Linked DNA regions of Longimicrobium sp.. The protein of the gene in region 1 binds, or shares a complex with, the protein of each later gene. Links are inferred from orthologs where the notes say so. Each region holds a gene or a part of one and is shown on either strand. Other genes may lie near its edges. The genes, in order: mnmE and mnmG.

Region 1 (3,264 bases):
CCGCCTTCGCGACAACCCGCTGCCCATTCTGGGCGTGGCGTTCGCCATCGGCTTCGTGCTGGCGGCTCGGGACGACGACGACGATGACTACGGCACGTCGAAGGCGTCGCGCGCGCGGCGGGAGCTTCGCAGTGCCCTGATGGGCGGCATCAGCGCCGGCATTGCACAGGGCGCGCGCGGGTTCCTCAGCCAGACCAACAGCCAGGGCAGCGGCTTCCTGGCGGAGCTGATCGACGGCTTCATGGGTGGCCAGCAGGGCGGTGGCAGCCAGGGCGGATCGGCGGGGGGCTCCACCGGCCGTGCCGCGGGCAGCGGCGGTGGCTCGGGCGCTGGCAGCGGGGGCGGACGCACCGGCGGCTCGGCGGCTGGGGCCAGCGGTGGCGGGTCGGCGGGCGGATACGGCGGCTCGACGGCGGGTGCCAGCCGTGCCGGCACGTCCGGGTCGGGGGCTGGGAGCACGGGCGGGTCGCGTCCTCCCAGCCACCAGGAAGACCTCTGACGGGATGATCGAGGCCGGCTCTCGCGTGACCGGCCGGGTGCAGGGAGTGGGGTTCCGCTGGTGGACCCGCTCCCTCGCCAACCGGCTGGGTGTTTCCGGCACCGTCCGCAACTTGCCGGACGGTGCCGTCGTCGTCCACGCCCGTGCTTCCGAGGCGCGGCTGGATGAGTTGCGGGCGCAACTGGCGAAGGGCCCGCCCGGCGCCCTCGTCGACGCGGTGGAACCACTTCCATTCTCAGGGGATGGCTTCCGCGACGGTGAGTTCGCCATCATCCGCTGAATCCGAAGCTGCCCCGAAGAAAATCGGCTCGCGAGATTCGCGATTAACGAACGATCCCGATTTCGGGAATACTCTGGCTCGTCCCGCTGTCCCACGTGCGATAAAAGCGAATTTCGCGCGAATTTTCCGTCCGCCTGCGTGTCCGGGGCTACTTGCCCACGCAAAAGCTGCCGAAGACGCGATCGAGCACGTCGTCCACCGAGACCGCGCCCACCAGGTCCTCCAGCGCCCCCGCGCCCGCGCGAAGGTGCGTCGCCGCAAACTCCATCGGCACGTCGTCGTCCAGGGCAGCCAGAAAATCGCAGACCTCGTCGCGCGCCGTCCGCAACGCGCGCGCGTGGCGTTCGCGGGTGACCAGCGGCGCCTCTCCCGGCTCGCCGAGGATGCCGCCGAACGCCCGCCCCAGCAACGCCTGCCGAAGCTCTGGCAATCCATCCCCCGTCACCGCGGAGACGGCCACACACGGGATCGCGCCCGACGCGTCCGCCGGCGCGCTGCCGTATCGATCGCGCTTCGTCCGCACGAGCACCAGGCGGGCCGGGTCGACGCCTGCGACGAACGCCGCCTCGTCCTCCTCCATTTCCCGTCCCGCCTCCACGCAGAACAGCACCAGGTCCGCGGCGGCCAGGTACCGGCGCGCCACCTCGATCCCCATCCCCTCCACCGTGTCCACCGTCTCCCGCAACCCCGCCGTGTCGACCAGGCGGAACGGATAGCCGTCGATCGACACGGATGACTCCAACGCGTCGCGGGTCGTCCCGGGGATGTCGGTGACGATGGCGCGCTCCGTTCCGAGCAGTGCGTTGAACAGGGACGACTTGCCGGAGTTGGGGCGCCCGGCAAGCACCGTCAGCGCGCCTTCGCGCAGCAGCTCGCCCTCTGGCGCGGTGGCCAGCAGCGCATCGATCCTCCCGATGACGTCCCCAGCTGAGGCGCGGATGCGGGCTGGGGGAACGGGCGGCTCGTCTTCTTCGGGGAAGTCGATGGAGTAGGCGATCAGCGCCTCGGTGCCGATGATGGCCTCGCGCAGCTCCGCGATGCGCTTGGATAGGCCGCGCTCCATCTGGTGCACGGCCGCGCGGTGCAGGGCGCGCGAGCGACCATCGATCAGGTCGGCAACGGCCTCGGCCTGCAGCAGGTCCAGCTTGCCGTTCAGGTATGCGCGGCGGGTGAACTCGCCGGGCTCGGAAGTACGCGCGCCGGCGGCCAGGAGCGCATCGAGCACCAGCTGAGGGGTCAGCACGCCTCCGTGGGTGGCGATCTCCACCGTGTCCTCGCCGGTGTAGCTGGCCGGCGCGGCGAAGTAGGTCACCAAGCCGCGGTCCAGGAGTTCTCCCGTCTCGGGATGCCGAAGCGCCACCAAGCGCTGCACTCGCGGCGCGATGTCGCCTAAGGTGGGTGCGATGGCGCGGAGAATGTCGACCACACGGGGGCCGGACACGCGCAGCAGGGCCACGGCACCACGGCCCTGCGGCGTGGCGATGGCGGCAACGGTGTCGGCGGGGAAGGGGAGCGAGAGCATGGGGGATGATGGGGCGGGGCAGGGGCGCGCGAAAGGGAGGACCCTGGCCCCGACCACCCACGGGCGACTGAAGTCGCTGCAACAACCACACGAAGTCCGCCTGCGCGGGCTGGCCTGTTCTCGTGTGACGACGCCTGTGAGGCTCGCCCGGGGCTGTATGGCGGATCCCTCGGTCGCTGCGGTCCGGGATGCGCGGCCAGGCTGATCGTGGCCGCTCCGTCGGGATGACAGAGGCGCTCGGTCCATGCAAAAGCGCCCGCCCTCCACCAGGAGAGCGGGCGCTCTGATGACACCAGCGATGGCCTATCTGCGCTTCCGATTCGCCGGAATGCGCTTCAGCGCGTCGTGCTTGACCGCGACCTTCTGCTCGGCCTTGTGCTTTTCCGTCACGCGGCGGCGCTCGTTGGCGATCAGGATCTGCTGGGGGAACGAGGCGACGTTCGTGGATGCATAGTACAGGTTGAGCCCCGACGGCATGGCGAAGAAGAACATGCCCATCATCACCGGCATCATGTACATCATCATCCGCGTCTGCTCGTTCTGCTCCATCCCGCTGAGCTTGGTGCTCACCCACTGCAGCCCGAACATCGACACTACCAGGAACGCCGGCAGCAGGTACAGCGGATCGCGCAGCGACAGGTCGGGGAACCAGGCGAAGCTGGTGCCGCGGAACTCGATGGCGCTCTGGAACACGAAGAACAGCGTGATCATCACCGGCATGGGGATCAGCAGCGGAAGGCACCCCGACATCATCGACAGCGGATTGACCCCCAGCTCCTGGTACAGCGCCATCATCTCGGCGTTCATCTTCGCCGGATCGCCCTTGTGCCGCTCCTGGATCTCCTTCATCCGCGACTGCAGCACCGGCTGCACCGCCATGTTCTTCATCTGCGCGCGCATGGCCCGCGCGTTCAGCGGCCAGGTGACGCCGCGTACCAGGAACCCGAAGAGGATCAGCACCCA
Region 2 (3,297 bases), on another replicon or contig:
CCCGGGTTCAGGCTCTTCTGAACGATGGTCACCGTGTTCAGCAGCTGCGACAGCCCCTCGAGCGCGTAGAACTCGCACTGAATGGGGATGAGCACCGAGTCAGACGCGGCCAGGATGTTCAGCGTCAGCAGGCCCAGGGACGGCGGGCAGTCGATCAGAACGTAGTCGTACCGGTCGCGCAGCGTGGCGATGGCGTTGCGAAGGATGTTCTCGCGGCCGGTGCGGTTGACCAGCTCCACCTCGGCACCCACCAGGTCGCGCGTAGCGGGGAGCACGTCCAGGTACGGAAAGTGGACGTTGCCGATGATCGCCTCGTCGGCCTTCATCCCCTCGATGAGCACGTCGTAGATGGACCGCTGCACCTCTTCCTTGTCGATGCCCAAGCCGCTGGTGGCGTTGCCCTGCGGGTCCATGTCGATGACGAGCGTCTTTTTCTCGGCCACGGCCAGGCAGGCGCCCAGGTTGATGGCCGTAGTGGTCTTGCCGACGCCGCCCTTCTGGTTCGCGATGGCGATGATGCGCGACACGCTCGTCCTCACGATGAGGTGGGTTGGATGCTGCTCGCCAATATACGCGCGCGCGCGCGTGGAAAGAAGTAGATGAGCCGGGCGGGAGCACAATCGCCACGCAGCCGCCATCTCGCACTGCTTCAGAGATGTTCCACGTGGAACACAGGCGAGGGTTTCGCGCGAGAATCGTTTTTATCGCGTTTCAGCCTCCCGGCCGACGCACCACCCTCGTAAGTTCCCGTTCGTGAGCTATAAACGATTCTGAGAAGCCGGATTTGTTCGGCAGGTATTCGGAAATAGTTTCAGTTTCGTTGAGGGCGCCCGTCGCTGCGACGCGTGAGCCGCACGAATCTGGCGCCGTCACCCCCGCTTGCGAACCTCCATCACCAGGTTCTGCAGGTCGCTCGGACTGACGCCCGGGATCCGCCCCGCCTGCGCGAGCGTGGCGGGGCGGATCCTGTCCAGCTTCTGCCGCGCTTCGAACGAGAGTGAGTGCAGCTCCGGGTACGCCAGCGCCGCGGGCAGGGCAAAGTCCGCCTGCCGGCGCAGGGAATCGGCTCGGTTGCGCTCCTTTACCAGGTAGCCCTCGTAGCGAAGCTCCATCTCGGCCGTGGTCAGCGCGTCCGCAAACTCGTGGGCCTCCGCCTCCGGCGCGCCGCCAACCGCATCCACCAGTGCCGCCGCGGGAACGTTCGGCCGCTTGATCAGCAGCGAAAGACGCGTAGGCTCGCGGAGCGGGGGAGATCCCGCGTCTTCCAGAATCGGGTTCACCTGCGCCGGCGCTGCGTTCGTAGACCTCAGCCATCCATCCATCTGCTCCGCCAGCTGCAGCCGGCGATCCAGCGAAGCCATCTGCGCATCCGTCAGCAGCCCGCGTTTGGCAGCCATCGGCGCGAGACGCTGAAGAGCGTTGTCCTGCCGAAGCGTGAGCCGGAACTCGGCCCGAGAGGTGAACAGGCGATACGGCTCGTCCGTGCCCTTGGTCACCAGGTCGTCCACGAGAACGCCGACGAATGCCTGGTCCCGCTCCAGGATCAGCGGGTCGCGGTCCAGAGCCGCGAATGCAGCGTTCGCTCCCGCGAGCAATCCCTGCCCGGCCGCTTCTTCATATCCGGTGGTCCCGTTCACCTGGCCCGCCAGGAACAGCCCGTCCAGCGCCTTGCACTCCAGCGTCGAACGCAGCTGGTGGGGAGGATAGTAATCGTACTCGATGGCGTACCCCACCTTGGTCATCCGCACGTTCTGCATCCCGGGAATGCTGCGCAGCATCCGCAGTTGCACCTCGCCGGGAAGGGAAGTGGAGAGGCCGTTGACGTACAGCTCGTGGGTGTCCAACCCCTCGGGCTCCAGAAAGACCTGATGACGCGCGGCGTCGGGGAACTTCACGATCTTGTCCTCGATGGACGGGCAGTAGCGTGGCCCCCGGCCCGCGATCTCGCCGCCGTACAGGGCCGACTCGTGAAGGCTGCCACGGATGATCTCCTGCAGCGGCTCACCGGTCCAGGTGATCCAGCAGGGAAGCTGCGGCAGCAGGGGAGCGCGCTCCCAGACCGAAAGACGGTACTCGGGGGTCTCGCCCGGCTGCAGCTCCAGCGCATCCAGGTCCACGGATCGGCCGTCGACGCGGGGCGGCGTGCCCGTCTTGAAGCGCGCCACCTCCATCCCCAGCGCCTCCATCTGCTCGGCCAAGGAGACGGAAGGCGGATCACCGGCGCGCCCCGCAGGCACCGAGGGCGACTTGCCAACGTGGATACGGCCGCGCAGAAAGGTGCCCGCGGTCAGGACGACCGAGGGTGCGCGGAACTCGTAACCCGCCTCGGTGCGGACTCCAGCGACGCGCTGCCCATCCATCAGCAACGACCCGACCATCCCCTGGAAGAAGTGCAGGCCGGGGCTCCGCTCCAGCAGTGCACGCGCGGCGCGGGGGTACAAACCGCGATCGCACTGCGCACGGGGCGCCCACACGGCGGGGCCCTTGGAACGGTTGAGCATGCGGAACTGGATGCGCGAGCGGTCGGTCGCCATCCCCATGATGCCCCCCAGCGCATCTACCTCGCGCACGACGGTGCCCTTGGCCACACCCCCGATGGCGGGGTTGCAGCTCATCTGGCCGATACCTTCCAGGTTGGGCGTGACCAGCAGCGTGCGCGCGCCGACGCGGGCGGCCGCTCCCGCGGCCTCCACTCCGGCGTGCCCCCCGCCGATGACGATCACGTCGTAGCGCGTTTCCATTCTCTACCCGTGCGTGTGATGATGCGGCGCTGTCCTGTACATCGTGAGCAGGGCTGTGTTCCACGTGGAACATTGCTGCGGACCAACCCTTGGCATACGTGTTGCACCCCGAGGCGACCCCAACACGGGAACCAGCAACGGGGAGGATGAGGATGCAAGACGAACGGAATACCGGGACGGGGGGCAGTGGCTCCGGCCTCGGTTCGACGGGCGGAAGCACGGGTGGGCTGGGCGCGACGGGCAGCACCTCCAGCGGTGGCTCGACCGGCGGTGGCTCGACCAGCGGTGGATCGACGAGCGGCGGATCGACCGGCGGTGCCGGCAGCAGCGGTGGCTCCTCGACTGGGGCGAGCAGCAGCGGCGGAAGCACCGGTGGCGGCGCGAGCAGCGGCGGCGGATCGTCCACTGGCTCTGCGAGCAGCAGCGGCGGATCGGGCCTGGGCGGCGGCGCCGCGACCCTGAGTGGATCGGCCGGCTCCAGCGGAACCGGTGGATCGACGGGCGGCACCAACCGCGTGAGCGGCGTGGAGCAGCTGCAGGAGCGCGCCGACCAGAT

What was found.
Region 2: the proteins of mnmE (region 1) and mnmG are in contact, whole or in part, in a solved structure (PDB 9HIP), measured with the Escherichia coli proteins. The link is inferred for Longimicrobium sp. from one-to-one orthologs.

The regions. Positions count from the first base shown.
Region 1 is NZ_DATBNB010000537.1:272-3,535, reverse strand. The notes cover bases 115-3,066. They hold mnmE (tRNA uridine-5-carboxymethylaminomethyl(34) synthesis GTPase MnmE), read right to left. Parts: upstream 2,302-3,066; coding sequence 928-2,301; downstream 115-927. Other genes in these bases: VIB55_RS14745 (acylphosphatase), read left to right, coding at 504-779; VIB55_RS14750 (hypothetical protein), read left to right, coding at 115-499. Also shown: more of VIB55_RS14750, read left to right, coding at 1-114. UniProt on the Escherichia coli protein: Exhibits a very high intrinsic GTPase hydrolysis rate. Involved in the addition of a carboxymethylaminomethyl (cmnm) group at the wobble position (U34) of certain tRNAs, forming tRNA-cmnm(5)s(2)U34.
Region 2 is NZ_DATBNB010000564.1:1,346-4,642, forward strand. The notes cover bases 306-3,290. They hold mnmG (tRNA uridine-5-carboxymethylaminomethyl(34) synthesis enzyme MnmG), read right to left. Parts: upstream 2,742-3,290; coding sequence 870-2,741; downstream 306-869. Other genes in these bases: VIB55_RS15500 (AAA family ATPase), read right to left, coding at 306-527; VIB55_RS15510 (hypothetical protein), read left to right, coding at 2,894-3,290. In the rest of the region: more of VIB55_RS15500, read right to left, coding at 1-305; more of VIB55_RS15510, read left to right, coding at 3,291-3,297. UniProt on the Escherichia coli protein: NAD-binding protein involved in the addition of a carboxymethylaminomethyl (cmnm) group at the wobble position (U34) of certain tRNAs, forming tRNA-cmnm(5)s(2)U34.